3 regions of the Clostridium sp. BJN0013 genome follow, and region 1 is predicted to be linked to each of the others. Evidence: riboswitches for the same ligand, from Rfam matches in the RefSeq annotation. Region 1 holds a riboswitch; each other region holds the start of a gene.
What was found. Region 1 has a riboswitch for S-adenosylmethionine ahead of AB3K27_RS09225 (sulfate ABC transporter substrate-binding protein). Riboswitches for the same ligand answer to the same signal wherever they lie in the genome.
Positions count from the first base shown of each region.

Region 2: it holds a riboswitch for S-adenosylmethionine, as region 1 does, so the genes downstream of both, AB3K27_RS17960 (methionine ABC transporter ATP-binding protein) here and AB3K27_RS09225 (sulfate ABC transporter substrate-binding protein) in region 1, are expected to answer to the same signal.
Region 3: it holds a riboswitch for S-adenosylmethionine, as region 1 does, so the genes downstream of both, AB3K27_RS15185 (nitrogenase component 1) here and AB3K27_RS09225 (sulfate ABC transporter substrate-binding protein) in region 1, are expected to answer to the same signal.

Region 1 covers NZ_CP162495.1:1,751,428-1,762,546, forward strand. The annotation lists gene AB3K27_RS09185 (GNAT family N-acetyltransferase) at 40-519, shown strand; gene AB3K27_RS09190 (aminotransferase) at 545-1,936, shown strand; gene AB3K27_RS09195 (ABC transporter permease) at 1,941-2,780, shown strand; gene AB3K27_RS09200 (aliphatic sulfonate ABC transporter substrate-binding protein) at 2,809-3,861, shown strand; gene AB3K27_RS09205 (ABC transporter ATP-binding protein) at 3,893-4,678, shown strand; gene AB3K27_RS09210 (radical SAM protein) at 4,707-5,948, shown strand; gene AB3K27_RS09215 (hypothetical protein) at 5,963-6,289, shown strand; gene AB3K27_RS09220 (hypothetical protein) at 6,249-6,431, shown strand; SAM riboswitch class I at 6,621-6,727, shown strand; gene AB3K27_RS09225 (sulfate ABC transporter substrate-binding protein) at 7,007-8,062, shown strand; gene cysT (sulfate ABC transporter permease subunit CysT) at 8,190-9,008, shown strand; gene cysW (sulfate ABC transporter permease subunit CysW) at 9,020-9,847, shown strand; gene AB3K27_RS09240 (sulfate/molybdate ABC transporter ATP-binding protein) at 9,849-10,910, shown strand; gene cysC (adenylyl-sulfate kinase) at 10,993-11,119, shown strand, end outside.
Region 2 covers NZ_CP162495.1:3,462,106-3,473,224, reverse strand. The annotation lists gene hemL (glutamate-1-semialdehyde 2,1-aminomutase) at 1-193, shown strand, start outside; gene AB3K27_RS17995 (Lrp/AsnC family transcriptional regulator) at 371-826, shown strand; gene ald (alanine dehydrogenase) at 843-1,958, shown strand; gene AB3K27_RS17985 (glycosyltransferase family 39 protein) at 2,008-3,645, opposite strand; gene AB3K27_RS17980 (DegV family protein) at 3,817-4,668, shown strand; gene AB3K27_RS17975 (DUF6385 domain-containing protein) at 4,742-5,587, shown strand; gene AB3K27_RS17970 (DUF6385 domain-containing protein) at 5,691-6,416, shown strand; gene AB3K27_RS17965 (glycosyltransferase) at 6,473-8,293, shown strand; SAM riboswitch class I at 8,395-8,495, shown strand; gene AB3K27_RS17960 (methionine ABC transporter ATP-binding protein) at 8,726-9,682, shown strand; gene AB3K27_RS17955 (methionine ABC transporter permease) at 9,684-10,340, shown strand; gene AB3K27_RS17950 (cell wall hydrolase) at 10,430-11,119, opposite strand, start outside.
Region 3 covers NZ_CP162495.1:2,948,716-2,959,834, reverse strand. The annotation lists gene hypD (hydrogenase formation protein HypD) at 1-31, shown strand, start outside; gene hypE (hydrogenase expression/formation protein HypE) at 24-1,025, shown strand; gene AB3K27_RS15200 (DUF5661 family protein) at 1,174-1,278, shown strand; gene AB3K27_RS15195 (hypothetical protein) at 1,518-1,754, shown strand; gene AB3K27_RS15190 (NifB/NifX family molybdenum-iron cluster-binding protein) at 1,772-2,134, shown strand; SAM riboswitch class I at 2,587-2,696, shown strand; gene AB3K27_RS15185 (nitrogenase component 1) at 3,061-4,530, shown strand; gene AB3K27_RS15180 (nitrogenase component 1) at 4,530-5,846, shown strand; gene AB3K27_RS15175 (ABC transporter permease) at 5,874-6,716, shown strand; gene AB3K27_RS15170 (ABC transporter ATP-binding protein) at 6,743-7,582, shown strand; gene AB3K27_RS15165 (ABC transporter substrate-binding protein) at 7,762-8,787, shown strand; gene deoC (deoxyribose-phosphate aldolase) at 9,139-9,795, shown strand; gene AB3K27_RS15155 (sensor histidine kinase) at 9,843-11,119, opposite strand, start outside.

The sequences.
Region 1 (11,119 bases):
AAAAATAAAACTAAAGATTGGATGGTGAAAGTGAATTAAATGTGGAAAGAGCATGATGACATTGTTATAAAAAGGGCATCAAAAAAAGATATATCATTAATACTTCAATTTAGAAAATTTTTGTTTGAGGAAACTGGATTTTTAGATGATTTTTACATAGAAAATATTAAAGAAGAAACTACAAACTTTTATATACAGCAATATAGTAAAAATAAAATGCAACATTTTATTGCTTATAGTTCAGAAGGAAAAGCAATTTGTGTTGCTGGTTCTTTGATAAAAAATGATTTTCCATATTTATTATTTAAACCTGGGTTTTATGGATGGATAGTTGATGTTTATACATTGCCGGAATTCAGAAAAAGGGGATTGGCATCAAGATTACTGAATTTAAATATACAATGGATTAAATCAAAAGGAGCAAATGAAATACAATTGTTGGCATTTAGCAAGGAGGCAATCAGAATATACAGAGATGCAGGTTTTGAGGATGTAAATATAATGAAATTGAAAATATAAATAAAGAGAGAAGGAGAGTGGAATTATGAAGGAAGAAAGGGACAGGAAAAACAAAAGTGAATTAGTTGAAGATGACATAAACTATTTATGGCATGGATTAACCCAATATAAAAAATCTAAGAAATATATACCTAAAATATATACTTATGGAAAAGGAGCTAGAATATTTGATATTGATGGTAAAAGCTATATAGATGGGGTATCAGGACTTTGGTGTGTAAATATTGGATATGGTCAGGAAAAGTTGAGTAAAGCCGCTTATAATCAGATGAATAATCTGCCGTATTATCCTTTGACAGCAAGTCATCTGCCGGCTATAGAACTTTCTAGAAAGATTAATAAGGAGCTTGGATATAAAGCTAAACTGCACTATTCAAATAGTGGATCTGAGGCCAATGAAGTGGCATTTAAAATTGCGCGTCAATATCAAATTCAAAATAACAATCAGCTTAGGTATAAAGTCATTTCAAGATATAGGGCATATCATGGAAATACATTGGGAACATTAAGTGCCAGTGCGCAGGAAGGACGCAAATTTAAATATGAACCTCTGTTGTCAGGGTTTATAAAAATACATCCTCCATATTGTTACAGGTGTCCACATGGCAAAAAATATCCGAATTGTAATTTAGAATGTGCAGAAGAACTTTTACAAGTTATAAATTATGAAGGTGAAGATACTATAGCTGCTTTTATAGGTGAACCAATAATGTCTGGTGGAGGGGTAATTGTACCTCCAAATGAATATTGGAATAGAATTTCAGAAATATGCAGGCAAAAAGGAGTTTTACTCATTTTTGATGAGGTTGTAAGTGGGTTTGGACGTACAGGGAAAATGTTTGGTTTCAAACACTGGAGTATAGAACCTGATATTATAACATTTGCAAAAGGATTGACAAGTGGATATCTTCCATTATCTGCAACTGCTGCTAAAGAGAATATATTTGATAAATTTACAAGTGACGATGATGAAACATCACAACTGAGGCATGTTAATACTTTTGGCGGACATCCTGCATCCTGTGCAGTGGCAATTGAAAATATAAACCTTATAAATGAATTAAATTTAGTAAAAAGAGCTGAAAAAAAAGGTGAGTATTTTATAGATAAATTGAAGGAATTGAGCAATCTGCCCATAGTTGGGGATATAAGATATAAGGGATTGTTTGTAGGAATAGAATTGGTAAAAGATAAAAAATTAAAAGTTCCTTTAGAAGAGAAATATTTGGGAAATTTAATTAAAGAAGCACAGGAGAGGGGTGTTATTGTAGGCAAGAATAGTACCACCGTACCAAATTACAGTAATGTTTTAATACTTGCTCCGCCGCTTGTAATTGAAAAAGGTGAACTGGATATAATAGCAAAAGTTTTAAAAAACTTATTGGAAAAATTATCTGATAAATTAAAAGAGAGGTAAATTTATGTATAAGCGGATCTCAGATAATGAAAAACTGAATGCATCGACTAAAAAAATAGATTTTAAAATGTCGAAATTTATTACTATTGAAAAAATTATTACAATAACTACTGTAACTTTATTGTTAATTATCTGGTACTTGATAACAAAGTTAAAGATATTACCTGAATCCATTATCCCGTCACCCTATAAAGTTATATTGGGATTTAAAGAAATTATTACAGAAGGATATAAGGGAAATACTATTTATAAACATTTTAGTGACAGTATGTTTAGGCTTATGTCGGCATTTATATTAGCAATAATAACAGGAATTCCGATAGGACTGGCAAGTGGGTACAGCAGTAAAATTAGAGCTGTTTTTGAACCCATAGTAAATTTCTTTAGACCACTTCCTCCCCTGGCATATTATGCACTTCTAATAATGTGGCTGGGTATAGGAAATTCATCAAAAGTTATGCTGCTTTATCTGGCAGCATTTCCACCCATATATTTGTCATGCGCATCTGGAGTGAAAGGCATTAGAAAAGATTATATTAATGGAGCATATACTTTAGGTGCAAGTAAAATTCAGACATTTTTACATGTTATACTTCCAACTTGCTTGCCTTCAATATTTACAGGGCTTAGAACTTCTATGGGATTTGCATATACAACATTGGTTGCTGCAGAAATGGTTGCCGCAGTATCTGGCATAGGGTGGATGGTTCTTGATGCCAGTAAATTTTTAAGAAGTGACATAATTTTTGTGGGCATTATAATAATGGGCGTGACGGGAATATTACTTGACAAAATAATTAGGTTAATAGAAATAAAATTTGTTCCATGGGAAGGAAAAGAATAATAATATCTAAAAACGGGAGGAATACTTTATGGAAAAAATTGGAAAATCAATAATAACAACTATCTTGGCAAGTATTCTAGTAGGGAGTTTAGCAGGATGTGGAAATGGTGCAGATAAAACATCCAGTGGGACAAAAGATGATAAAAAGCCTAGTGTTGTCACTATTGGATACCAGCAAATTCCCAATGACGAGATTTTAGCGAAATCAAAGAATTGGTATGAGAAGGAACTGGGAGTTAAGGTCAAATTTGTTCAATTTGATTCAGGGAAAGATGTAAATACCGCAATGACTTCAAAGAGTTTGGATATTGCACTTTTAGGTTCAACTCCAGCATCTATAGGAATATCTCAGAATCTTCCATATGAAGTATTCTGGATTCATGATGTAATAGGAAAAAATGAGGCACTTGTTGCAAAAAATAAGGCCAATATTAATTCAATTAAAGATCTGAAAGGTAAAAAGGTTGCAGTTCCTTTTGGCTCTACAACTCATTATAGTTTGTTAAGTGAATTGAAGGCAGAAAAAGTATCAGCGAATGATGTGACTGTTCTTGATATGCAGCCTCAAGATATTTATGCTGCATGGCAGCGTGGAGAAATAGATGCAGCATATGTATGGGAGCCAACGCTAGCAAAGTTAATAGCTCTGGATGGCAAAGAAATAGTTAATAGTGGAACATTGGCTGAAAAAGGTATTGTTACCGGTGATATTGGTATAGTTAATAAGGAGTTTGCTAAAAAATATCCTAACATAGTGACAAAATATGTAAAACTTCAAATCAAAGCTTATGATTATTTTAAAAGTAATGCTGATGATGCGGCTCAGTCTGTAGCAAAGGAGCTTAATATAAGCAAAGAAGATAGTAAGAATCAAATGAATGAATTAATATGGTTGTCAGCAAAAGAAGAAATATCCGATAAGTATTTAGGGACAAGTTCAAAAAAAGGTGAATTTGCGAAAACTCTTAAAGATACTGCTGACTTTTTAGTTCAACAAAAACAGATACAATCTGCTCCAGAATTATCTGAGTTTGAAAAAGCTATTGACCCTGAATTTATAGAGAGTGCATTAAAAAAATAAGCTGTAATTGATAATTTGGAGGTAAAATATCGTGAAAATCAAGAAAGATAATTATATTATTTCTCTAGAGAATGTCAGTTTAACTTATAAATCCAGTAATACAGAGGTTAATGCTATAGAAGACATAAATGTGCATATAAAAAGTGGAGAATTTATATGCATATTGGGACCATCGGGATGTGGAAAAAGTACCTTACTCAAAATTGTAGCTGGATTTATAAATCCATCAAAAGGTAAGGCGTTGATAGATGGAAATGAAATAAGGGGAGCAGATCATGATAGAGGAGTTGTTTTTCAACAACCTGCGCTATATCCATGGCTTAATGTAGAAAATAATGTTAGGTTTGGCTTGAAAATGAGGAAAATTCCCAGATGGCAAGCTGATGAAAAGACAGATTTTTTTCTTAAAAGAATTGGACTGGATGAATTTAGAAAACTTAAGCCTTATGAATTATCAGGTGGCATGAAACAACGTGTAGCTATAGCTCGTGTACTTGCTAACGATCCAAAAGTATTACTTATGGATGAACCTTTCGGCGCTTTGGACGCATTGACAAGAGAACAGATGCAGAATTTATTAAGACATATATGGAGTGAAAATAAGAAAACTGTTTTATTTATTACTCATGATATTGATGAAGCTCTATATCTTGGTACAAAAGTTATAGTTATGTCTAAAAGACCAGGAAAAATAATTAAACAATTTAACATTGGATTTACTAATTACGAAGGGATAGGAAATCTAAGCGATGTAAAATATAGTGATAAATTCAAAAAATTGCATGGGGACATACTTGATTTGATTACAGATAGATAATTTAATACTAGAGAGGTGTAAAATATAAATGCCAGAAAGAAAAAGAGAATTGACATTAAAAGAAGTTATAGAAAAATATAGTGATGTGTCACCCTTTGCTATAATTAAAGCGGATGTACAGAGAAGAAGTGTGATTTATACTGGTAGGGCAATAAAAGCTGCGGATAAAAATATACATCAGCTCCAATCTAGAGGAATATTTTTTTCAGTAGGTGAAAAAAAAGATTATTTTCCAGTATCTTTACTTCTTAGAGATGGTACATCTATTATAACTGGTCCTCTTCCATCAGCTAAGAATCCATATGTTGTGGATTATATTGATGGCAAATGCTATCTTACAGATGGTGGGAAAATAGTAGAGGAAGTTGAATATTGGCCTAAACCTGATTATTATGAAAAGTTTACAAGCAAGGGGACTCCTATGTGGCATGTAGCAACTTCAAGACCGCAGCGTATAGATATAGATCCATATAGCTATTGCCATTTTTGGGATACAGGAAAAGGTTGTAGGTACTGTAATATAGGGTCAAATTTCAATAAGAACAAAATAGAAAATAACAAGCCGGCAAGACTGGAGCCTCAGGATGTGTATGAGACCGTAAAGGAAGCATTGAAGGAACCTGGAGCTTTAGAAAGTATTTTTTTAACAGCAGGATCTATATTGAGTGGTGAAGAGGTATTTGATGATGAAGTTAATTTATACATAGAAATACTTCAAGCTATAGGAGAAAATTTTAAAACCAAAAAATTTCCCAGTCAGATGATATCTTCAGCATTTAACGAGAAACAATTACAAAAAATATACGAAAATACAGGTAGTATGTCTTATACTTCAGATATTGAAGTGCTTAATGAAGAAAAGTTTAATTGGATTTGTCCTGGTAAAAGTAAACTAATAGGATATAAAGAGTGGAAAAGAAGGATATTTGCTGCGGTGGATATATTCGGAAAAGGAAATGTGGATTCTGGTATTGTAGCAGGTGTTGAGCTTGCTAGACCCTATGGATTTGAAACTGAAGATGAGGCACTTAAAGTAATATTGGAGGAAGCAGAAAAATTTGTTGAGAATGGAGTGAGTATAGTACAGTGTGTCTGGACTCCATATCCTGGTTCCGTATTTCAAAATCAGGAAAATCCTTCTTTGGAGTATTATGTAAAATTATCCAGATCACTTGACAATCTCAGGAAAAAGTATAATTTGAATATTGATATGGATAATTATAGAAGATGTGGTAACCATCCGGATACCGACTTATCAAGAATTATATAAGGGAGGGATTTTAATTGGCGATAAAATTGCAGGATAAAATTATAAAACTAATAAATGATAAGGATACAATAAAAGTTTTATCAACAGTAGATAAGAACAATATACCACATACTACCTTTAAAAGCTTTTTAAAAGTAGATGATTCTGGAAACATAATATATCTAGAATTAATCGAATCGTCGATAACAAACAATAATATGGTGAATAGTATATGGTTTAAGAAAAAAGTTTCAATAACTATAAAATCTAAAAATAATGAGAGTTATCAGATAAAAGGTGTTCCTGTAAAAGCCAAGATAAGTGGAAAAATATTTAAGAAATATTACAAACAAATTTGTTAAAGAAAATATTGAAGATGGAGATTTATCTACAGTATGGGTGATAGAGCCGGAAGAAATAAGAAATGAAACCTATAGTTATAGAAAGAAGCAGGAAGAGGAAAAACATCCACTTTTAATTCATCTGGATAGATTGGCAAAATAAAATTGATGCAATGAAATACAGTGAACAAAAAAACCTCACTTTAATAAAATAGAAATGGTCTTGTCAGCCAAATTTGAAAATCAAAGGAGATTTGCCCTGTTTATTTTGCAATTTTATATTGACAAAAAACTTAAAAGGCTGTATATTATATATAATTTATTTTTTAAAATATGAAATTAAATATAAAACTTCTTATCAAGAGAGACGGAGGGACTGGCCCTATGATGTCCGGCAACCTGAATAAATTTTATATTCAATGGTGCCAATTCCAGCAGGTATACCCTGAAAGATGAGAAACAAGAGGATATAACTTCCTGTGTTTTCTCCACAGGAAGTTTTTTATTGGACTTGATTAGAAAAACCGGAGGTTAAGTTAACATCAAATTTTAGTCATGAAATAACAAAGGCCCATATACTTTTTACCAAAACAGCAAAAAGTATATACTGACAAAATTATTTTGACTTGAAAAAATAACGAGAAAATTGTGAATAAATTATGTATTAAGTTAAAATACTTAGATTCTTATGAGTGTTTTGATAAAATAAAACTTTTTTAAACTAAAGGGGGATTTTTTGTGAAAAAATTTAAGTTTAGCATTTTAATTTCATTGATTGGTATTTTTATACTGGCATTTTTTACAGGTTGTGGGAATCAAAACGCTACAAATACTAAGGAATCATCGAAAAGTGAAAAGTCAGTTGAACTTCTGAATGTTTCTTATGATCCTACAAGAGAATTATATCAAGAGTACAATAAAGCCTTTATTAAATATTGGAAAGAAAAGACTGGCCAGGATGTTACAATAAAACAATCTCATGGTGGATCAGGTAAACAGGGAAGATCAATTATAGAAGGACAGGAAGCAGATGTTGCTACTTTAGCCTTGGCCTACGATATAGATGCAATTCAAGAGGCGGGCCTAATTAATAAAGGATGGCAGAAGAAGTTTGAAGATAACAGTTCTCCTTATACCTCCACTATAGTATTTCTTGTTAGAAAAGGTAATCCTAAACACATAGAAGACTGGGATGACCTTGTAAATGAAGGAATTTCCATAGTAACGCCGAATCCCAAAACATCCGGTGGTGCCAGATGGAACTATCTTGCAGCATGGGGATATGCTTTAAAGCAAAACAATAATAATCAAGACAAGGCAAAAGAATTTGTGAAGAAGTTATATGGAAATGTGGCAGTATTGGATTCAGGTGCAAGAGGTGCTACAACTACTTTTGTTGAAAGAGGAGTTGGGGATGTTCTTATAGCTTGGGAAAATGAAGCTTTCTTATCTGTAAAAGAATTGGGAAAAGATAAGTTTGATATAGTTGTGCCTTCTATGAGCATACTTGCAGAACCACCGGTAGCTGTGGTAGATAAAGTGGTAGATAAAAAAGGTACGAGAAAAGTGGCTGAGGAATATTTAAAATACCTGTATTCAAAAGAAGGACAGGAAATAGCTGCAAAGAATTACTATCGTCCTAGAGACAAGGAGATTGCCAAGAAATATGAAAATCAATTTCCAAAAATCAATTTATTTACAATAGATGATGTATTCGGCGGATGGACAAAAGCTCAGAAAACTCATTTTGAAGATGGGGGAACATTTGATCAGATATATCAGCCTAAACAGTAATACTATATATGGTAAAATAACTTCTAGGATTTTCAAATCTTAGAAGTTATTATATAATGCTAATACTATAGTATCTACATATAATGTATATGTTATAGCGATTTGCAATACAGGAAGGAGGCATAAAATGGCTAAAAAGACAAGAGTTATCCCGGGTTTTAATATATCTATGGGAGTGGCTATTTTATATTTGAGTTTAATAGTTTTAATTCCGCTTAGCACAATATTGATTCAAACATCTAAAATGGGATTTGATGATTTCATAAGAACTGTAACAAATCCAAGGGTAATAGCATCATATAAGATAAGTTTTGGATGTGCATTTATAGCAGCTGGCATAAATGCTGTTTTTGGATTGATTATTTCCTGGGCACTTGTAAGATATGATTTTCGTTTTAAAAGATTTCTGGATGGATGTATAGATTTGCCCTTTGCTCTTCCTACAGCTGTTGCAGGCATTTCACTTACAACACTTTATTCAAAAAATGGATGGATTGGCTCTATATTGGATAAATTTGGTATACAGGGATCCTTTTCCACATTTGGAATTACTGTAGCATTGGTATTCATAGGCATACCCTTTGTTGTACGTACAGTGCAGCCAGTTTTAGAAGATTTAGATGTCAGTATAGAGGAGGCAGCTTCTATTCTAGGCGCATCTAGAATACAAATTTTTTTCAAGGTAATATTTCCGCAACTCATTGCTCCTCTTTTAACTGGATTTTCACTTGCTTTTGCAAGAGGCATAGGGGAATATGGATCTGTGGTATTCATAGCTGGAAATAAGCCCATGAAAACTGAAATAGCTCCCCTTTTAATAATGACCAAGCTTGAACAGTTTGATTATTCGGGAGCAACAGCCATAGCTTTGGTTATGCTTGTATTTTCATTTTTTATGTTGTTTATTATAAATTTAATTCAATGGAGAGCCAACAAGTATGCATAGGGGTGAGAAAATTGAAAAAGAGATACTATACTAAATCTAGTATAATTAAGTATTTACTCATAGCAATAACAATAATATTTTTATTTATAATGCTGGGGATGCCACTGATACTTATATTTATAGAAGCCTTTAAAAAAGGTAAAGATGCATATATGATGGCTATTACGGAGGAAAATACTATTTCAGCTGTAAAACTTACTTTAATAGCTTCCAGCCTGGCGGTTATTTTAAATACTGTATTCGGCACAATAATGGCCTTTGTTGCAACAAAATTTAAATTTCGAGGCAGGAATTTCTTAATTACACTTATTGATCTTCCATTTGCTATTTCGCCGGTTATAGCTGGATTGATATATGTACTGACTTTTGGAAGAGGTGGTTTATTTTATAATTTTCTATTTCAACATGATATAAAAATAGTTTTTGCACTGCCCGGTATAGTACTGGCTACGATATTTGTAACTTTTCCTTTTGTGGCTAGGGAAATAATACCTCTGATGATTACTCAGGGAACTGATGAGGAAGAAGCGGCAGCCTCCATGGGGGCAAATTTGTGGACAATATTCACAAAAATAACACTGCCTAATATAAAATGGGGACTTCTGTATGGAATAGTACTGTGCAGTGCCCGTGCCATAGGTGAATTTGGAGCTGTTTCCGTAGTTTCCGGACATATAAGAGGAGAAACTAACACTTTGCCACTGCATGTAGAAATATTATATAATGAATATCAATTTTCTGCATCTTTTGCAGTATCATCAATTTTAGTATTTATAGCTATTGTAATTTTAATTTTAAGGAATATTATTGAGTGGAAAGTGAAAAAAGAGGTGAAATAATATGTATGTTGAAGTCAGGAACCTTAATAAAAAATTTGGAAGTTATAAAGCGTCGAAGAATATATCCTTTGGGATAGAACGAGGAAAGTTGATAGGACTGCTTGGGCCAAGTGGAAGCGGAAAAACTACAATACTTCGTATAATCGCAGGGCTTGAGACTGCTGATAGTGGAGAAATTTATATCGATGGAAAGTTAGTTAATGATATATCCCCAGGAAAAAGGGGAATAGGGTTTGTTTTTCAAAATTATGCTCTTTTTAAAAATATGACGGTATATCAGAATATAGCATTTGGACTTTCTATTAAGAAGGAAGATAAGAAATATATAAAACAAAGAGTTACAGAATTAATAGAACTTATTGGACTTAAAGGTTTGGAAAAAAGATATCCAAGTCAGTTGTCAGGAGGCCAGAAACAAAGAGTTGCTTTTGCAAGGGCCATTGCTCCAAAACCGCAGCTGCTCCTTCTTGATGAACCTTTTGCTGCTATTGATGCAAAAGTAAGAAAAGAACTTAGAACCTGGCTCAAACAGATGATACACAAATTAGGAATAACAAGTATATTTGTAACCCATGATCAAGAAGAAGCGGTGGAAGTGGCAGATGAAATTATAATAACTAATTTGGGAAGTATTGAGCAAATAAGCAGTGCGGTTGAAATATATAAAAATCCCAAAACTGCTTTTGTAGCAACATTTGTTGGTGAATCAACTATTATTAAGGATTTTAGTGAATTTAAAGCATTTAAGCGACTTCCATCGGGAGCAAAAGCTATTATAAGACCTGAATTTGTTGAAATTGGAAGAAAGGGGGAAATACAATCTGAGCTTGCCTGTGACAAAGGTACTATTACAGATATTTCTTTTGCAGGTTCCAATTGGGTAGTAACTGTTAAAATAGGAAATACTGAAATTTCAGGAGTTTATTCGTTGGAAAAGGACAATCTCAATTTAGGCGAAGAAGTAATTGTTCTTGTGCACAGATTATATTTATTTAATGATGATAATAAAGTAGAAATTATTGAAAACAATTTGAAATCTGATACTACATCTGCATATATATAAAATATTTTTTTGCAAAGCAGGGGTATGAGTAAATAAACTATAAAGATAACTTAATTCATCAATGGTGAAAAGTTTGAGAATAATGGAGGGATTTTTATTGAGTGTGAAATCAACTAACATATCATGGCATAGAGCATTGGTAAATAGAGAGATGAGAGAAAAACTGCTTGGGCAAAATGGAATTCTTATATGGTTTACTGGTCTTTCTG
Region 2 (11,119 bases), 1.7 Mb from region 1:
TACAAATGACTCAGAAGTTAAAAACTATAGGGATGCCAGAAAATGTGATACCAGTGTTTTTGCTAAATTTTTTCAGCATATGCTTGAGCAAGGTATTTATATAGCACCTTCCCAGTTTGAAGCTATATTTTTAAATGTGAAACATACAGAAGAACACATTGATAAATTCTTACAGGCAGTTAATACTTTTTAAGCTTTTATTTAGAAATACTTAAAATATTTAATTTGAAGGTATAATTTTATATACATTGATTAATAAAATAAGGTTAAAAAATTTTTAACCTTATTTTTTATGTAATTATATAAAATATATTTAATTTTTTTAATATATGTATTATAATTTGCTTAATAAATTTAAGAGGGTGACGGTGTGGACAATATTGATATTAAAATACTAAAATTGCTGCAAGAAAATGCTAGAATTTCTATTTCGGAAATGAGCAGCAAGATTAATCTGTCAATACCTGCAGTAAGTGACAGGTTGAAAAAATTAGATGCTTCAAGCTTAATTGAAAAATATACAATAATTATCAACAATAAAAAATTTAATAAGAATCTCATGGTTATAATGTTTGTAAGTCTTGAAAACCCAACATTTATTGATAAATTTATAGAGATCATCCAGGTTGAAAATGAAATTGTTGAATGTCATTATTTAGCGGGTGAGTTTGATTATGCATTGAAAATTATTACTGAAAATACAGAAACCCTTGAAAAAGTTTTAAATAAAATAAAGTGTATTAAAGGAGTTCAAAAGACTAAGACAATAGTTACACTTTCTACAATTAAAAATAACCATTCAATAATACCTGAGCAAATTAAATAATTAGGGGGAGTATATAGTGATTATAGGAGTGCCTAAAGAATTAAAAAATAATGAAAACAGAGTAGCTATAACACCAGCAGGAGTACATGCTTTAGTAAAAGGCGGACACCAGGTGTTAATAGAGAAATCTGCTGGAATTGGAAGTGGAATAGAGGATAGAGAGTACCAGGATGTAGGTGGTAAAATAATAGATACAAATGTAGAAATATTTAAAGAATCAGATATAATAGTGAAAGTAAAAGAACCCATAGAAGAAGAATATGAACTTTTTAGAGAAAATCAAATTTTATTCACCTATCTTCATCTTGCTGCCAATGTACCTCTTACAGAATTACTAATTAAAAAGAAAATTATATCTATAGCCTATGAGACAGTACAGCTTGATAATGGAAGTCTTCCATTACTTACTCCTATGAGTGAGGTAGCAGGAAAAATGTCTATACAGATAGGAGCAAACCTGCTTCAAGAATATAATGGAGGAGCCGGTATATTACTTGGAGGAGTTCCGGGAGTACTGCCTGGAGAAGTTGTAATTATTGGAGCAGGCGGTGTGGGAACAAATGCTGCTAAAATGGCTCTAGGACTTGGTGCAAAGGTTACAATACTTGATATAAATAAGGATAGATTAGCCTATGTAGATGACATATTTAACGGTAGATTGTCTACATTAGTTTGTAATGAATTTAATGTGGCTGAGATGGTCAAGAAAGCAGATCTATTAGTGGGGGCAGTATTGGTAATAGGTTCAAAAGCACCTAAAATTGTTAAAGAGGAAATGGTTAAAACAATGAAAAAAGGATCTGTAATAGTTGATGTAGCTATTGACCAGGGAGGATCTGTGGAAACTATAGATAGGGCTACCACTCACGATAATCCATGCTACGAAAAATATGGAGTAATTCATTATTCTGTATCTAATATGCCTGGAGCTGTATCGAGAACATCTACCTATGCACTTACTAGTTCTACTCTTCCTTATTTGGAGGATATAGCTAACAAAGGAGCAGAGAAAGCAATGAAAGATGATAAGGCTCTTTTAAAAGGTCTCAATGTATATAAAGGGTTTGTGACTTATAAAGCAGTGGCAGATAGTTTAAAACTTGAGTATAGAGCACCAGAAAGCTTATTTTAATGTAAAAAAAGAGATGTTCCAGAGTTTGTTCTGAAACATCTCTTTTGGATTAATAGAATTTTATATCAAAAGATTCAGGATTAAATTCTTTCTTCTTAAGTACTATATCAAGCAATATTTTTACAAGATATGCAAATAGAATTATGTTCAATATGCAAGTTCCATCACTTACTAAAGTATGTGAAGTAGTATTTCCAAAGCCTCCAAAAAGTATAGAATAAATATTACTGTAGATTGTAAGGGTGTATCCTGCCAGTAGTATTAGCAGCCTTTTATCTTTTAAATATATAAAAGATAAGATGGATAGTGCTGCAGCAGGAAATAAGTATCTTTCATGCATTCCGGTAGAAAAAGTAAAAACTCCTGAAATTTGAACAAGTGCACAGGAAAAGGAAAATATTTTGTTTTTACTTTTAATATAAATATACCAGGAAAAAGCTGCAATTGCTATAATTGCAATTATTCCCCAAATTTTATAACTGAATATAAAAAATGTAGTGGAACTTTCTTTATAATTTCCGCCAAGTAAATTAAAAAAATTAAAAGCATTTACAGAAGCGTAAGGGTATTCTGATATGGTATTTTTATATAATTTAAAAATCCACAGTGCATTTTGATTAAAGGAAAATGGGAGTATAATAACTAAAGAAGTCACAATACATGAAGCTGCACATTTAATAAGGGTCTTTAAATTTTTCCTGGCTATAAGTTCAAATAAGAGTACAGGAAAAAATATAATTCCCTGGGGTTTCATAAGTACTAAAGAGGTAAAAAGTATAGATGAAAAAACAAATTTCCCTTCTGACAAAAAGAATAAAGACAGAACTAAAAAAAGAGTGAAAAAAGAATCTACCTGTCCCCAAAGGGATGAATTTATAAAAATAGCTGGACTAAAAATATAAAAAGCACTTAAAAGAATACCCATTTCTAAAGAAAAATACTTTTTAGCCAATTTATATATTATATAAGCTGTTACAATGTCTGCTATTATAGAAGGCAATTTTAAAAGTAATGTATAGTAAGGAGTTATTGAACTTATTTTTGCTAATTTACCAATTAAAAATAGTACATAAATATATAGTGGAGGATAGTCAGCTGATTTAGAATTTACATAAAACTGAGATAAACTGTTTGCAGCAGAGGAAGCCCAACTTTTAAACAAACTTATATCTCCACCGTATCCTTCCATAACTGTGGATAATGAAATTCTTAAAAACAAGCCTACGCAAAGTAGTGAAAAAATTAATATTTTTGTACTATTACTATGTATTTTTAAATTTTTATAGGCAAAAAAATAAAATGCTATAATACATAGTGTAAAAAATATTATTAAATATAAAGTGAGTAGTGGGGCATATTTGTCATTTGAGGCCATGAGTTCGCCTCTTTGATTTCCTCCTCCGGGAATTTGAGTGTTATTACCGGGTACACTGTTATTATTTGATGAAAAGTTTTTGCCAGCTTTCTGATCAGGTGTATTTGAATTGTTTCCCGCTTTTGTTTTTTGATTATTATCCCTTTGCATTCTCTGTCCATTGTTTGAATTGAATTGTTCCAATCTGCCATGGTATGTATTAGTGTTGGTTGAGTAATTTTTTATATTATAAATACATAAAAATGCAGATAATAATATTAAAAGAATTAGACCGATTTTAAGTAGATTTTTTCTAAAAAATATTTTTATCATATTTTATTAAATCTCCTTTTCTAGAATTATATTTTTACCATTTAAATATATTTTCATAAACAAAGCTTAAAATAAGCTTAAAAAGTAATACAAAATTCTGTTAATATAGTTTTAATAATATTTTGTGATATATTATAATCTAAATAAATAGAAATATATGGAGGCATTTTTATGGAAAAAATTGCATTATTGACGGATTCAGCCTGTGATATAGATGAAGAAACTATAACTAAATATAATATAAATATTCTGTCCTTTAGAATTATATATAAAGATAGAGAATATATAGATAAAATTGAAATTACTCCAAAGGAAGTATACGATAATATGAAAGTTGAAATTCCTAAATCTTCTTTGCCATCAATGGAGGATATGGAAAGAATTTATAAAAAGCTTGAGGAAGAAAATTATACTCACGTAATTGCCATAGTTATTTCAAGTGGACTTTCAGGTACATATAATGCTTTGAAAATAGTAAGCGAAAAACATAAAAATTTGATCACGCATATATATGATTCAAAATCAACATCTGTAGGGGAAGGAATTATTTTAAAAGAGTGTGGCAAACTCATTGAACAAGGGAAAAATTTTCAGCAAATTGTAGATAATATACCAAAAATAAAAAGTAAAATGCATTTCTTTTTTGTTTTTGGTACTTTGGAATATGCTAGAAAGGGTGGTCGTATAGGAAAAATATCTGGTACTATTGGAGAAATGTTAGATATAAAGCCTATTGTTTATTTTGATGATAATTATGGTGTTTGCTGTACTTATGACAAGGTTAGGGGAAGAAAACGTTCTTTAAATAGAATGGTAGATATGGGTAAATATTTTTCGGATAAAAGTCCATGTGAGGTATATATAGTACATGGTAATGCCAGAGAAGATGCAGATAGAATTTATGATATGGTTTCACAATTGCCTAATGTGGAAGATATACATATGATAGGTCAAATAAGTCCTATAGTTGGGGTATATTCCGGTCCAGGAACAGTTGGAATATGTTATAAGGATAAAATATAAAAATTTATATTTATAAAAGAATTTTTTCATTTCATACATATTCTAATATAGTATAGGGGAGGTGAAATTAAATATGGAGCATGAAAAAATACAGAGTATATGTATGAAAAGTCTTACTATAACAGATTTTCAACCCCAAAATAATATAAAAGATAATATTTTAAAGGTTGGCTTTGATGGAGAAAATATTTATAGAAGTTATATGTATTTTAATATAGATGATATACCTAAAAATCTAATTGTAAATTTTGTTTACCTATGTATATATTTAAGTGGAATTGATGCAGTACATTCTAGAGAGACTTTTTATATACAGCCTCTTGAAGAAGAGTTTAATGAATATACTACATTCAAAAATCAGCCTAAATATTATAACAGACAAGTTAGATTTGAGGTAAATAGAAAATTTAAAGGGTTACTCCGCATAGATATAACTTCGTTATTCTATGAATGGAATAGGGATTATGTGAAAAATAAAGGGATAATTATAAAATCTGGTGAGAAAAAGAAAGTTATGGGAAGTTTTATTTCTAACTTTATTTACGATTATGAATTTATTCCTAAATTGGAAATTCACATATCACAATTAAGTCATAATAATTTTCAGGGAATTTTAGATGTAATAGAAAAATGTTGGGATTTAGAATTCTACAGTGTAAAATATTCTCCTCCAATAAATGTGGAACGTATTATTCAGGGAACATTTTTTGTTGATAATGTTGGAAATAATGATATTGAAGCTGCTGTTGAGGTAAGTTCCGACTTGTGTAATTGGATTGAAGATGTGAAAATAGAAGTCAATGTTAATAAGTCTGAGGTTCTCATAGCCAAATATTATGCAAAATATTATAGGGTAAGATTCAATTGTTCAAAGTATGGTTGTGTGAAACTAAGATTTATATATCAGGTGTATAAGTAAATATACTTAATATAAAATCACAATTACTAAAATAAGGAATACTATAATTATTAGGTTTAGAACATTTTAAATATATTCTAATAGTAAAATGGAGATGAAGGTTATGCCCAATAATTTAGTATTTAATAGAGTGACAGAGCAATTGAAAACTCAAATGTATGCATATAATATCAGCACAAACCAGATTGAAGCACTACAAATGGATAATTCAGGAAACTTAATGATGACAGGGATAGTGGATGTAGGGAATACAGTGACAGTAACAGGAACGGTGGATATAGGGAATACAGTGACAGTAGCAGGGACGGTGGATGTAGGAAATACAGTGACAGTAGCAGGGACGGTGGATGTAGGAAATACAGTGACAGTAGCAGGGACGGTGGATGTAGGAAATACAGTGACAGTAACAGGAACAGTAGATATAGGAAATACGGTGACAGTAGCAGGTACAGTAGATATAGGAAATACGGTGACAGTAGCTGGAAACATAAGTTCAATAACTAGTGGAGTTTTGTTTACTACAGATAATATTATCGTAAATACAGGTATAGGTGAAGGCTCAGTACTACAGGAGGATACTTCACAACAAAAGATGTATTCATATTATATTAGAAATAATGACAATACAAATACCATTACAGTGGCACTTCAAATTTCTCCAACTAGTAGTTCAGAGTATTTTATTAATGATGGTGCAGGATTTGTTACTTTAGGTACAAGCACTGCTACAGTTTTAGTTACGGAGTATTATATGCAATATACAAGACTGTATTATGATACGGGAGACAATACCGCTAATTTTGAAGCATATTATAATGCAAGTGTTTAGTATTTATGATGCTGTTTTTGACAGCATCATAATTAGTACTGTTAGGAGGTTATGATGTGTCCTTAAGTTTATGCATGATAGTTAAAAACGAAGAAAATGTACTGGATAGATGTCTTGAAAGTGTGAAACATTTTGTAGATGAAATTATAATTGTAGATACAGGCTCTACAGATTCTACAGTGCAAATTGCAAAAAAATATGGTGCCAGAATTTTTTATTATAAATGGGATGGAAGCTTTAGCAATGCTAGAAATTGTTCTCTGGAGAAAGCCACCAAGAAATGGATTCTTATAATGGATGCAGATGATGAGTTCGAAAAAGAAGATACGGACAAACTACTTGGACTAATTAATAATGAAGATAATAACACCAATGTATACTTTCTACAGACCTTGAGTTATTCTGGAAAAAGGCCTATCCATAATGATGTTACCATGAATTTAAATATAAGACTTATAAGAAATAAAGAGGGATATAAATTTGTAGGTAATATACATGAACAGATAATACCTTCACCAAAGCATATGAATAATCCACAGGCAGTAAAAATTGGAAATGTAAGATTTTATCATTATGGATATTTAAATGAAGTTATAGATGCTAAAAACAAGAGAAATAGGAATATGGATTTAATACAAAAAGAACTGGATAAAAAACCTGATAGCTCTTTTATGTTATTTAATATGGGAAATGAATACTATGCTATGGCACAGTATGAAAAGGCATTAAAGTATTATATGAGAAGTTATGAAAATTTCGTCCCTCAGGAGGGGTTCAGTTCTAAGCTTATATTAAGACTGGTATCTTGCAATCAAATATTGAGAAATTTTGAAGAAGAGTATAAATTTATTAATAAAGGATTAGAATATTACCCTAATTTTACGGAATTAGAATTTATGAGAGGAAATACTTTAGTAGGTCAGGGCAAATATTTAGAAGCCATAAACTCACTTAATAAATGTATTGAAATGGGTGAATCTCCAATCGAAATAAGAGAATTAATTGGAGTAGGATCTTATAGAACTTATTATACACTATGCAATGTATACTTTGATCTTAGAGATTATGATAAGGCTTTATATTATTGTGATAAAACATTAAAAGTAAATCCTAAATATATTAAAGCATTTTCTAAATTTCCCCAAATAATGGGCATTAAAAAATTTTCTATAGGTGAAATGAAATCCAAGCTTGACAGCTATCTTGACGTAAATACAGATGAAGAGGTGTATTTGTTTTTATCGGATGTATTTTACAGCCAAAATAGATTTGGTATATCCTATGATTATGCTGAAAAAGCGGAGAAAGTGTGTAAAGATAATTATTATACATCTAAAATATACTATTATAAAGGAGTTTGTTTATTTTATCAGAAAAAGTTTAATGAGGCTTATGAATCATTTCAGAAGATTACAGAATATGATTTTATCGATAAAGCTTTTTATTATAGTATGCTTTGCATTACATTTGGAAATAATATTTCAACTAAAAATCTATTAGTTGATAATTCCAAAGGTATTCATAACGATAGAAAGTATTTAGTATATATGAAATTTGAGGATTTACTTGAAGAAAAGAAGTGTACACCTCTGGCTGAAGATAAAGAATCTTCCACAGAATTTTCAGAAGCTATATTTAATTTGTTGGCTATATTATTAAAAATAAATTATTTTGATGAATTTGAGAAAGGACTTCAGCTGTTAAATTTAATTGAAGATGACAATGTACTTTTGTATCTTGCAAAATTGTATTATAAAAATGGATATATGAATCTGGCTTATGATGAATTTTTAAGAACTATAAAAATATATGATAAAATTGATGTGGAAGGACTCGAAATGATGAAACAATCATTGCAATTTAAGTTGAAGCTGTGAAATTCCTCCGTCATCTTTTAGCTGGGATATGTACAATGTAACCATTGACATTATGGGATTAAATTGATATAATTAAATCCGTAAATTGAATATGAATCTTGAACTTATCAAGAGAGGTGGAGGGAACAGGCCCATTGAAGCCCGGCAACCAATACGTTGTATAATGGTGCCAAGTCCTGCAGCGAAGGCTGAAAGATGAGAGAAATGTTATGGATGTTAAATCTGAGGTTTTCCTCAGATTTTTTAGTGCTGTATAATTTTATCCCAACGCTGGAATTAGCTAATACTCCCATCCTTTTCAAAGTGGGAGATAAGTACTGCTATGCGTCTGGATAAGTTATTCTAAGGTTCAGATGGAGAAAAGCATTTTTCTATAGCAAACTCCAATTGAACCTCTGAATTACTTGATTTATGGAGGGAAGGTGAATATTATTGATAAATATTAATAATGTTGGTAAGAGTTTTGATAATAAAGTTGTAATTAAAAATATAAACCTTAATATAAAAAAAGGTGAAATATTTGGAATAGTAGGACAGAGCGGAGCGGGGAAATCTACACTGCTCAGATGTTTAAATGGCCTTGAAACCTATGATACTGGAAGTATAAAGATAATGGACAAAGAGGTAAAAGATTTAAAAGGAAAAGAAATAAGAGTTTTTAGGAAAAATTTAGGTATGATATTTCAAAATTTCAATTTACTAAATAGGAAAAGTGTATATGATAATATATCACTTCCTCTGGAGGTATGGGGATATGATAAAAAGAAAATAAAAGCTAGAGTAGGGGAATTATTAAAATTAGTAGCACTTGAGGATAAGGCCGAGAGCATGCCAAGGCAATTAAGTGGAGGGCAAAAACAAAGAGTGGCTATTGCAAGAGCACTTGCTTTAAATCCCAGTATATTACTCTGCGATGAAGCTACTTCAGCCTTAGATCCTAATACTACCAAATCTATACTTGAACTCTTAAAGAAAATAAATAAGGAATTTGAACTAACCATAGTAGTAGTAACACATCAAATGGAAGTGATAAAAGAAATATGTAACAAGGTGGCAATTATTGACAGCGGGGAGATAAAGGTAGAAGGAGATGTGGAAGAAGTATTCCTAAGGCCAGGCGAATATTTGAAAAAATTGTTGGGAAGTGAAAATTTATTGCCGGAAAAAGGAATGAACATAAGAATATTTTTCCCAAAGGAAATAAGTCAGGATAATTTAATAACTTCTATGGCTATAGATTTAAATATAAAATTTTCCATAGTATGGGGAAAACTTGAGAGATTTCGAGATAATGTACTGGGAAGCCTAGTGATAAATATAAACCAAGAAGATAAGGAACAAATATGTAATTATCTTTCTTCAAAAAATGTAACATGGGAGGTGGAATAGTATGAGTTTTAGTGAAATATTTAAGCAGGTACTATTTCCTGCTGTAGGAGAAACATTTTATATGGTAATAGTTTCTACAGTATTTGCCGTAATTATAGGGTTTATACCTGCAGTTTTATTAATAATAACGCAGCCAGGGGGGCTTAGACCTAATAAAGCAGTTTATAAAGTTTTAGATGTAGTGGTAAATTTGCTTAGATCCTTTCCATTTATAATACTTATGATAGCCATCTTTCCTTTTACAAAGTTTATAGTGGGAAAAGCTATAGGTACTACAGCAGCGATAGTTCCACTTACTATAGCTGCAGCACCTTTTGCAGCAAGGGTAATTGAATCCTCTTTTAAAGAAGTGGATCCTGGAGTAATAGAGGCATCTAAATCTTTTGGGGCAAGTAATACTCAGATAATATTTAAAGTTATGCTAAAAGAAGCTCTTCCATCTATAGTACTTGGAATAACACTTACAGTTATAAGTGTAGTAGGATATTCTGCTATGGCAGGTACAGTAGGGGGAGGTGGACTTGGAAATGTAGCGGTAAATTACGGATACTACAGATTCCAGACTGACATAATGGTATATACAGTAATAATACTTGTAATAATTGTCCAACTGCTTCAAACTATTGGAGATATAATATATAAAAAACTTAATAGATAAAAATATATAAGGCGTGAGTAAATTAAACTATAGTTTTACTCATGCCTTAATTTTTAAAAATTAATTGAACTTATGTAATCAAATTCATACTAATATACAAATACCATTTTACCAACTCTTAAAGCAATGGGTTTTGACCAGAGCCAGGTATTTGTTGTACTATCATCAAAGTAATATAATGCACCATTTGTTGGATCGGAACCATAGAGTGCTTCATAAGCAGCATTTTTTGAATCTTCGGAAGCGGACTTGTTTATCCAGCCATTATATACAGGAGTAAATTGATAATAACCTCCCGATACTTCATATATTACATCTTTTATAGTAGATGGAAATTTTGAACTTTGAACTCTGTTTAATACTACAGCAGCTACAGCTACTTTGGCCTTGTAAACTTCTCCTTCAGCTTCAGCAGTTACCAATCTGGCCAGTAAATCTAAGTCACTTTCACTGTAGGGTACTATAGGATCTAAGGAGCTTGTACTTTTAAAAATTCGGCCTGCAGGTATGTTTAATACTTCACTTGGATAAATATACTTGTCCACATTGCTGTTAGCCGCAATTAGTGTGCTAAGAGATATGCCGTATTTTTTTGCTATTAAATAAAGGGTATCTGAAGGTTTTACAGTATATGTTTTAGAATCCACATATAAAACTTGATTTGGATATATCTCGCTGCCTTTTAGATTATTATTTTTTATAATGGTGTCTACGTCGGTTTTAAATAGTATACTTATTTTAAATAGAGAATCTCCTGACTTTACTGTATAATTAGCAGC
Region 3 (11,119 bases), 1.2 Mb from region 1:
TAAATATGGAGGTATAAAAAATAATGAATGAAGCTATTAAATTAGTTCACGGTCATGGTGGAAAACATACAAATGAATTAATTGAAAGTATCTTTTACAAATATTTTAACAACACTATTTTAGATTTGGGGGCGGATTCAGCTATATTTCCCGTAAGTCAAGGCAAAATGGCATTTACTACAGATTCTTTTGTTGTAAAACCTCTATTTTTTTCTGGAGGGAATATTGGGAAGCTTGCAGTTTGTGGTACTGTAAATGATTTAGCCGTGTCAGGGGCAAAGCCCTTATATTTAAGTGCAGGATTTATAATAGAAGAAGGTTTTCCAATTGAAACTCTTGATTTAATAGTTAAAGAAATGGCTCTGCAGTGTGAAGTTTCAAAGATTAAAATTGTAACCGGGGATACTAAAGTTGTTGAAAAAGGCTGCATAGATGGATTGTTTATAAATACTTCCGGAGTAGGTATTATTGAAAACAATTATAAAATAAAGAATGTTGAACCTGGAGATAAGATAATTGTAAGTGGGAATATAGGAGAACATGGTACTACTATAGCCCTTGAAAGGTATAATATAGATATAAAAAGCAATATTAAAAGTGATTGTGCTCCAGTTTATAGAATTATAAGCACACTTAAAGAATACTATCCTTTTATAAAAATAATGAAAGACCCTACAAGGGGAGGGCTTGTTACAATATTAAATGAAATTTCAGACAGAGTAGGCTTAAGTGTAAAGCTCCTGGAAGAAAGTATACCCATTGAAAGAGAGGTATCTGCCGTAAATCAAATATTAGGATTGGATCCACTATATATGGCTTGTGAAGGAGGAGTTGTGTTTGTAGTTAAGAGTGAAATGGCCGAGGAAATATTAAATAAGCTTCATAATTTAGAGCAGTGTGGTAATGCAAGTATCATAGGGAGCTTTACTGATGATTTAGAACATATGGTATACATGGAAAATTCCTTTGGAGGCATGAGGATTCTAAATATTTTAGATGGAGAGATGTTGCCAAGAATATGTTAAAATAGTATAAAAATTACTAAGTAAAAAGAGCTTATATTATTGAAACCAATCTAAAACAGTCAAAATCATGAAAAAAATAGAAATCAGAATACGTGTATAAACTTATGTATTTTTATGTACATGCCCATTAGTTACTGCAGATGAACCTATTACCACTGGAAAAATTGCACTGACCCACCTCAGTGAGTTTCCTGATTACTATACAAGATTAAAATTACTTGAGGAAGAAGCAAAAGCATATTGGAAGAAATAATGAGTTAAACTAAAATTGTGCATTAGGGATAATTAAAACGTAACCAGAATATCCCATCAATGGAGTAGAAGCTGAATAATTCTTTTATCCAGCTCAGACTGTAGACAAATGGCATATTTTTATTTTTCAAAATGTGCCATTTGTCTACAGTCTGAGCCCTGGTAGATTCCAGGGCTTTTTATTATAAAGGCTTTTATCTGGTATTTGAGAGATATCTCATACTTCTTTGGTTGGGTAATTTGAGACAATTAGAAAAACTTGTTTCAGAACTTGGATTAATTGCCAATACTATATTCGGATATGGAAGAGGAATTGAGAATATAGATAAAATACCAGAGGAAATAAATGCGCATTATATTACTATTTCATGGCCTGTATTTGAAAGTCTTATAATAAATGGTCCTTATGTAGGATATTCAGGTGGACTTAAACTCTTAGAAGATATATATTCTGTAGTTCTTACAAGATTTAATTGATTTATAGGAGGGTATATATGAATTATAAAGTTGCAGTTGCAAGTAGTGATGGCAAATTTGTAAATGAACATTTTAGAAAAGCAAGCCAATTTTATATATATAAAGTGGAAAACGGGGATTATGAATTTGTAGAGTTGAGAAAAATAGATGACATCCTTAGCTGTGGAAAAGAAAGTCACTATGATAAAATTTTGTCTATTGTTAAACATCTTTCAGGGTGTAGGATAGTTCTGGTTAGCCAAATAGGTAGAGAAGCTGCTATATTTTTGAATAGAAATGGAATTGAAGCTTTTGATATAACCCAATCTATAGATGAGGCTTTAAAAAAGTTAATTAAATATTATTCCAGAATAGATAAAATTAATAAACCATGTAATTAGAAATTATATATACAATTTCTTTTGAAAGGGGATTTTTTATTGACATTATTCAACTTTAGTTGACTGGGAAACCAGAGGCTTTAAATAAAATTTATATTTAAAGTTTTTGGTTTTTCTATTTTTGCTGGAAAGGCCAAAGGAGAAATATTAGGACTTATTGAGGTATTAAATAAATTAAAATTACCTGTTACATTACAACAATTAGAGATAGAAGATGGTGTTGATAAAAAAATATATGGAGCTAAAAGACATAGCTTCAGTTCCAATTACTGGACTTGAATATCCTGCTTTATATATAATTCTCATATTCTAAGTATTTTAATATTTTACTAAATTTATATCAATAATATAAAAGATATATAACTAAGAAATTTTTTAAAATTATGTAAAAATAAGTTGACAGAGATTTTATTGTGGTATATAATCAAATTATTATATATCAATAATTTATTTTCTTATCAAGAGAAACTGAGGGGCTGGCCCGATGAAGTTTCAGCAACCAGTATGTTTTGTTTACATGCAAGGTGCTAAATCCTGCAGGTTTAATTCTGAAAGATGAGGAAAGGTAACGTGCTAAAAATTATATTTTAGAGCAGTAGTCTTCCTCATTATTTGAGGGAGACTTTATTTTTTAAAATCTTATCATATGACTTAACTTTTAGTTGACTGGAAAACCAGAGGCTTTAAATAAAATTTTAATTTTATTTAATAGCCTCTGGTTTTTTATTATTTACTATAACTATATTAAGGAATTAAGAAATAAACACTTAGTACAGAAAGATATTATCTACAATAGTTAGGGCAGTAGAAAATTCGGCTGGGTTTACCAGAGATACTGGATACTAAATATTATTGAATATTTAGTATCTTTCGGTATATATTTCCATAATGGTGTAAAAATTAATTTTTATAAAGGAGATGTTTTCATGTCTATTAATATTAAGGTAATAGAATCGGCAACTAGGGAAAACAGACTTAATTCTATTACTGGTTATAGTGGAACAGTTAAGGATCTTGTTAAAAAAGTGCAATGTGGATGTCTTAAAAATGAGGAAAGGTGCTTTAGTCAGGCTAGTAACTGTAGTTCTGGATGTGCCCAGGGGTATTTGTCACGTGTATTGGATGCTGCCATTGTAAATCATGGTGCCATTGGATGCTCTGCAGATGTAATTGGGGAAAATACTACTTTCAAATGGGGACAGAATATAAGAAATTGGGAAAAGAAAGATGTAAATGTGATAAACACTAATATGACAGAGGATTCTACTGTATTTGGCGGTAGAGATAAGTTAAAGGAAGGTATAAAAGAAGCATATAAGAGGTTTAAACCTAAGGCTATATTTGTTACTACTTCTTGTGCTTCGGCAATTATTGGAGACGATATTAAGAGTATTACAGATGAAATGGAAAAAGAAATAAAGATTCCTGTGGTACCTGTTTTCTGCGAAGGATTTAGATCAAGAATATGGGCTTCAGGTTTTGATGCAGCGTTTCATGCCATATTGACACGTATAGTGAAACCACCTAGAAAGAAACGTCCAAAACTTGTAAATATGATAAATTTTAATGGAAGTGCTAGAGATTATATAACTGAAATACTATCAAAACTTGGGCTTATTCCTCAATTTGTAGTACCTTTTGCTACTATAGAGCAGATATCTAGAATGTCGGAGGCTGCAGCTACTATTAGCATATGTGGTACTTTAGGGGGATATTTGGGAAATGGATTAGAACAGCAATATGGTGTTCCTTATGTAAAGTCTATTCAGCCCCACGGTATTGCAGGTATGGATAATTGGCTCAGAGGACTTGGAAAAGCTGTAGGCAAAGAGAAAGAAGTAAAAGATTATATAGATAATGAAAAGAAGATAATAGCACCAGAACTTGAAAAAATCAGAGAAAAGTTGAAAGGAAAAAGAGCAATAGTAGGGATGGGACCAAGTTTTTCTCACAATTATATAAGAGTATTAGGTGAATTAGGTATTGAGGTAATATGGGGAATTTCCTGGCATTTCGATCAGCATTACGATCATGGAGGCATACCGGAATCATCCATTGCACTATCCAAGAGAGATGAAGATATCCCAATAAGCATATGTGATGTTCAAAATTTCGAAATATTAAATTTGTTGAACAAATTGAAACCGGATCTTTATATAGCCAGGCACCCAGGTACTACAATATGGCCAACTAAGATGGGAATCCCATCTATAATGATATCAGATGAATACAGTGCCTTTGGATATAGGGGAATTATAGATTTTGGTCACAGCATAATAGATACCTTGGAAAATAACAGCTTAGCAGAGAGCTTATCCAAAAGGATAAGGCTTCCATATACTTCCTGGTGGTTTAAGCAGGATACATTTAAATTTCTTGAAAATGAGGTGAAATAATGAGTGGAGTGGTTGAAGAATTAAGACATGTCTGTGCACTTGGAGGATATGAATCCGTACTTGCTATAGAAAGGGCAGTACCCATAATACATGCTGGACCTGGGTGTGCAGCAAAAATCTGGTCCACTTTAGGGCTTCAGAATGGATGCCAGGGCACCGGCTATATAGGGGGTCATTCAATACCATGTACTAATGTAGGAGAAAAAGAAGTGATATTTGGAGGAACGGATAAATTGCATGAGGTTATTTCAAATTCCTTTAAGGTATTGGATGCAGACTTATATGTTGTATTAACTGGATGTACTTCAGATATTGTAGGAGATTATGTAGGAGAGATAGTAGATGAATTTAGAGAAGAGGGCAAGCCTATAGTATATGCCGAGACCGGAGGATTTAAGGGCAGCAATTTTTTAGGTCACCAACTTATAATAGATGCAATAATTGATCAATATTTAGAACCATCGGATGAAATTGAAGAAGGATTAGTTAATGTGTGGGCTACTGTACCATATCAAGATACATTCTGGGCAGGAAACTTTGAGGTTATTGAGAAACTTTTAAATTCAATAGGAGTAAAAGCTAATATTATTTTTGGACATGGAAAGGGAATAAATACATTAAATAATATACCCAAGGCACAATATAACCTGATTATATCACCCTGGCTAGGGCTTGAGAATGTAATACATTTAAAAGAAAAGTTTGGAACGGAATACTTTCAATATCCTATTCTCCCCATAGGACCAAAGGAAACGGGAAAGTTTTTAAGAACAGTAGGAAATTTTTTAGGAATAGATGCTAATGTTGTTGAAAGTGAGATAGAAAGACAGGAGGATAGATATTTTTATTATTTAGAAAGAGCTGCCGATGTTCTCCTCGAAACTAGATTACTTCCAAAGCATTTCGTAACCATATCAGACAGTGCTTATTGTTTAGCTTTATCTAAGTTTTTAATAAATGATTTAGGGCTGCTGCCCAAAAAGCAGTTTATAACAGAAGGAGTTCCCAAAGAATATGAAAAACAAGTAAAACAACATTTTAAAGGTTTCTATAATGATATTGTTCCAGAGATCGAATTTACAGATGATGGAGGAAAAGTAAATGAATATTTGAGAAATAGCAATTTTAGAACTAAACCATTAATACTTGGAAGTGGTTGGGATAGGGCTATTTCAAAAGAAATAAAGGGATATCAGCTTTCAACATCTACACCTATAAGTGACAGGATGATTCTTAGCCGTTCTTATCTAGGATATGAAGGGGCAATGAGGTTGATAGAAGATATTTATTCTGTTATACTTCAAGATTTTCAATAGATATAATCTAAATGGAGAGTGATAAAATTGAATGCTACCAAAAGTAGAAGAGAAATAGATATATCAAAAGATAATAGGTATGGATTAGAAATAATTGATAGAATTGTTGGAACAATTGGTAGAGTAGGATATAGTTTATTTTCTATTATTATATTTTTAATACTGTGGGAAGCAGCACCTAGGATCGGTATTGCTAATCCAGTTTTTCTTCCGCCATTTTCCAAAGTATTTGCAGCATTGTGGCAATTAATAATTAGTGGTTCCCTTTTTGAAAATGTATTTGTAAGTCTTAAAAGATCAGCAGCAGGTTTTGCATTGGCACTTTTGGTTGCTATTCCACTAGGACTTGTTATCGGATGGTTTAAAAAATTTGAGAGATTTATAGATCCTCTTCTGCAAATTTTCAGACAAACTTCAGCACTGGCACTATTTCCTGTGTTTATACTTGTATTTGGTATTGGAGAAACATCTAAAATAGCTATTATATTTTGGGGAGTTCAGTGGCCTATACTTATAAGTACTATTGAAGGGGTCAAAAATGTAGATCCTATTTTAATCAAATCTGCAAAATCCATGGGAGCATCACCATTAACTCTTTTTTACAAGGTGATTTTCCCTGGAGCATTTCCATCAATTTTTACAGGTATTAGATTAAGTGCTACTACAGCTATAATTGTTTTAGTTGCAGCAGAAATGATAGGAGCTAATGCGGGACTTGGTTTTCTTATATTTCAATCTCAGGAAACTTACAAAGTTGCCGACATGTATGCTTCAATTGTAACTATAGCATTGATAGGCTTCGGGTTGAATTATTTACTTGTTTTACTGCAGAAAAATATTATGAAATGGAAACAGGAACCTAATGTATAAATACAAAATAGAAGGAGGAATTATTCATGGTTGTTGAAGGCATAGATAAAAAAAATAACAATAATATATTAAATTATAAAATAGTATCCGAGGATGTTGGATATAAATATGGTGTCAAAAATGGAAAAAAAGAAAATAAAGAAGATTTACTTGCTATAAATGGAATGAATATTAAAATAAAAAATGGTGAATTTGTATCTATAGTTGGACCTAGTGGGTGTGGAAAATCAACATTTTTGGATATTATAGCAGGTCTTATAAAAGGAAACACAGGAAAAATATTCATTGACAATAAGGAAATACATGGACCTGCACTAGATAGAGGTATAGTCATGCAGGGATATGCACTTTTCCCATGGAGGAGTATAGAAAAAAATGTAGAATTTGGACTTGAAATTAAGAGAATCAATAAACGTAAAAGAAAGAAAATCAGTAAAAAATATCTGGAGTTGGTAGGGTTAAAGGGCTTCGAAAACAGATATCCCTATGAATTATCAGGAGGTATGAAACAAAGGGTAGCTATTGCTAGAGCATTAGCTTATGATCCGGAAGTGCTGCTAATGGATGAGCCTTTTGCAGCAATAGATGAGCAAACAAAAGAGGATCTTCATATACAGCTGCTCCATATATGGGAAAAGACACATAAAACTATATTATTTGTTACTCACAGTATAGAGGAAGCTGTATTTTTGTCAGACAGAGTAGTTGTTATGACAAAAAATCCTGGAACTGTTAAGGAAATAATTGATATTGATATACCAAGACCAAGGGAAAGTGGAAGCATAAAATCATCTGATGAATTTACTACACTAAAACATAGAATATGGGAATTACTTAAGGATAGTCAGAATAATGGAGAGAGCTGATGATGGAAAGGACTCCAATAAAGATTTATACAATATACCTCAGAGTGCAATAAATTAATGAAATTTTAAACGTAAGATTGTAAGTATAAATAGAATTTAAAATATTATCAAGTGATTCTTATATTTGTTGGTGATTTGAACAATATATATTTAAATTTTTAAAAATGAGGTGTAGAAGTATGAATAGATTATTAAAGAAAGTTACAATGATAAGTTTATCATTAGCTATAATTTTTAGTGTAGTAGGATGTTCATCAAAAAGCAGTGAGACAAATTCAAATACCATAACTTCCAGTGATGGTAAAAAGCTTGATGTTATAAAAATAGCAACTCAGACCGGATTTAATGAATTTGATATTGCGGATGAACTTGGATTTTTTAAAGAAGAGGGAATACAACTAGAATATACTGGAGTACTTAAAGGTAGTACAGCAATTCAAGCAGTGTTAACAGGAAGTAATGATGTATTCGATGGACATCCAATTGATGTAGCCCTTGCTCAGTTGGCAGGAGCAAAGATTAAAGTGGTAGCTACTGGAATGATTGATAATGAAAAATTTGTTCATATGAACTATATGGTAAATAGTAAAAGTTCTATAAAATCTCCAGAGGATTTAAAAAATAGAAAATTTAAAATTGCAGTAACAAATAGAAATTCTTGTGCTGAAATAATAGCTCTTGAATATTTTAAGAAATATAATATTCCAAAGTCAAATGCAGAATTCGTAATTATGCCATCTAGTCAGCAGGAACAGGCATTGAGCCAGAGTTTAGTTGACATAGCCGCTCTTCATCCGCCATATATTAAAAAAGCACAAATTGATGGAGGAGTCAGCTCTCTATTTACTAGCTATGAAGTAATGCAAGGACCTGCAGGAGGAGCTTCTACCCGTGGATTCAGTGATGAATTTATAAAAGAGCATCCAGATACGGTTAAGCGTTTTGTAAAAGTGCTTGTAAAAACTCATAAATGGATTAATACTCATCAGCAGCAGGCAAATGAAATTATAGCAAAAAAGTTTAATATGAAAATTTCTCAAGTGGAGCCATTTTGGTATGATGAAAATGACTATATAGATCCGCAATACATTCAAAAATGGGTGGATATGTCTGAAGAAACTGGAATATTGAAAAAGGGAGCTATAAAGGCATCAGACATATACACGAATAAATTTAGTCCTAATCCCCAATATGCTGGGAAATGAAATATAAAATTATTCCATAGTAAATATAACTATGGTAATATAAAATTGTAACTATAAAATTCATTTCCTATTACCTATCTTAGAATATGGAAAAGGATAATAGGGAAGTAAAATATAATTTTTTATCCGAACGCTACCATTGATAACACCCCCATCTTCTTCAAAGTGGGGATAAGCACTACTGCTACGCGTCTGGATAAGTTCTTCCCCTAAAGATAACGTATTCTAAGTGCTAAAGACACTAAGAATACTGTTAATAAGATTCAGATGGAGAAGAGCATTCCTCATAAGCAAACTCCACCTGAACCTAAGAATCACTTGATTATTCATCAGCAAAAAGGAGATAAGATAATGGATAAAAAAGAACTGGCTAAAATGATAGATCATACCCTTTTAAAGCCTGAGGCTACCTATGAACAGATAGTTAAATTATGTAAGGAAGCTTTGGAATATGGATTTGCTTCGGTATGTATAAATCCCTGCTATGTTAATGCTGCCTACCAGTTATTAAAAGGATCGGATGTGAAAGTGTGTACAGTTGTAGGATTTCCTTTAGGTGCTGCTGCATCTGAAACAAAAGCTTTTGAAGCAGTGCAGGCTGTAAATAGAGGAGCCTGTGAAATTGACATGGTTATAAATGTAGGCTATTTAAAATCGGGAAATTATGATTATGTGGAAGAAGATATAAAAGATTTGGTTCATAAGATTAATGGAAGAGCCATTGTTAAAGTTATTATTGAGACCTGTCTCCTCAATGATAAAGAGAAAATTATAGCTTGTAAGCTTGCTGAAAAGGCAGGGGCTAATTTTGTAAAAACATCTACAGGTTTTAACATGGCGGGGGCTACTTCGGAGGATGTAGCATTAATGTATGATACAGTTTCACCTAATTTAAAGGTAAAAGCATCAGGTGGAATTAGAACCTATGAAGATGCCATAAGGATGATAAATGCGGGGGCTTCCAGAATAGGTGCTAGTGCTTCTGTTAAAATTATTAATAAAAAATAACTAGAGAAATCACATCGTGCTCTCTAGCTAAATAGGTGTCTTTATATTTAAATCAATTTATGTTTTGAAAGAGGCGTATTTTTTACATTTTTAGCAATTGGAAGCTTTATAAAAAATGTAGTTCCTGAATCTGGTTTGCTATTGAACCAGATTTTGCCTTTATGTGTATTGGTAATTGTATGGTAAACCATAAATAGACCAAGTCCGGTACCTTGTTCTCTTCTAAATGTAAATGCTTGGAATAGTGAATCTTTTATATCTTCTGGTATTCCGCCAGCAGTATCTTTAATTGTAATAATAATATAGTCTTCTTCTATTGTTGTTTCAATTTCAATTTGTCCCCCATTATCCATTAATTGAATGGAATTTATTATAATATTCTGTATAGATCTTTTAAATAAATTTTCAGACATACATATAAAATTATCTCCATTGTTTTTTAAAGATAATTTAATTTTCTTCAGATTACACTCAAATTGAAATGATTTAACCACTTTTTCTATTACTGGAACAACTTTCTTTGGAAAAAGTTCAGAAGGTTTAAATATACTTAATAGTTCTATAATAATATCATTTAATTCGTCAGCTTGATTTATGATTTTATCTAGGTATACATCAAGTTTATTTCTGTCTGAAGTTATTTTTCCTAACTGAGCTAAACCTCTAATTACTGCTAATGGATTTTTTAAGTCATGAACTGTAGTTGCTATTAAATCGTTAATTTGTGATAGTGGTTGGTCACTTTGTTTATTTTCTGAGCTTGATAGTATAGTTTCAATGGAATTAGCAGAAATTATAACGGGGCTAAACAGAGCAGGGTATGCATAGTCAGTTACAGTAATAAGAATTATATATCCAATTATCTTTTTATTTGATCTAATAGGTACATTTATACAGGAACAATTATGGGCTTTGTTACAATTATCTATGTCATATATAAAAACAGAATTTTTTTTGGTCAATTTTGCTTCTGTATTATCCATATAGATATCTCTTTGGCACCAATTTCTTCCTATACAAATTGGCATTTCTTTTATATTTAATGTCTGTGACATTCCTGCTAAACTAATAATCCATCCATCAATGTCAGTGAGAAAAATTGCATGAGGTATTTTTTTTAAGGCAAGAGAGATGTGCTTTAAGAAAGGATTGGAACATTGGATTAATTTTGAATTTTCAAAGAGCTTTTTTTCAAGAGTTTCATTAGATAATAAGCATGTAGTTGATTGTTCATTATTCGTATGTAAATGAGAATGTTTTGCACATGGTTTTATAATGATGGAATTGAATAAGGGTTCATTATTCATATCCCTAATAAATTCTC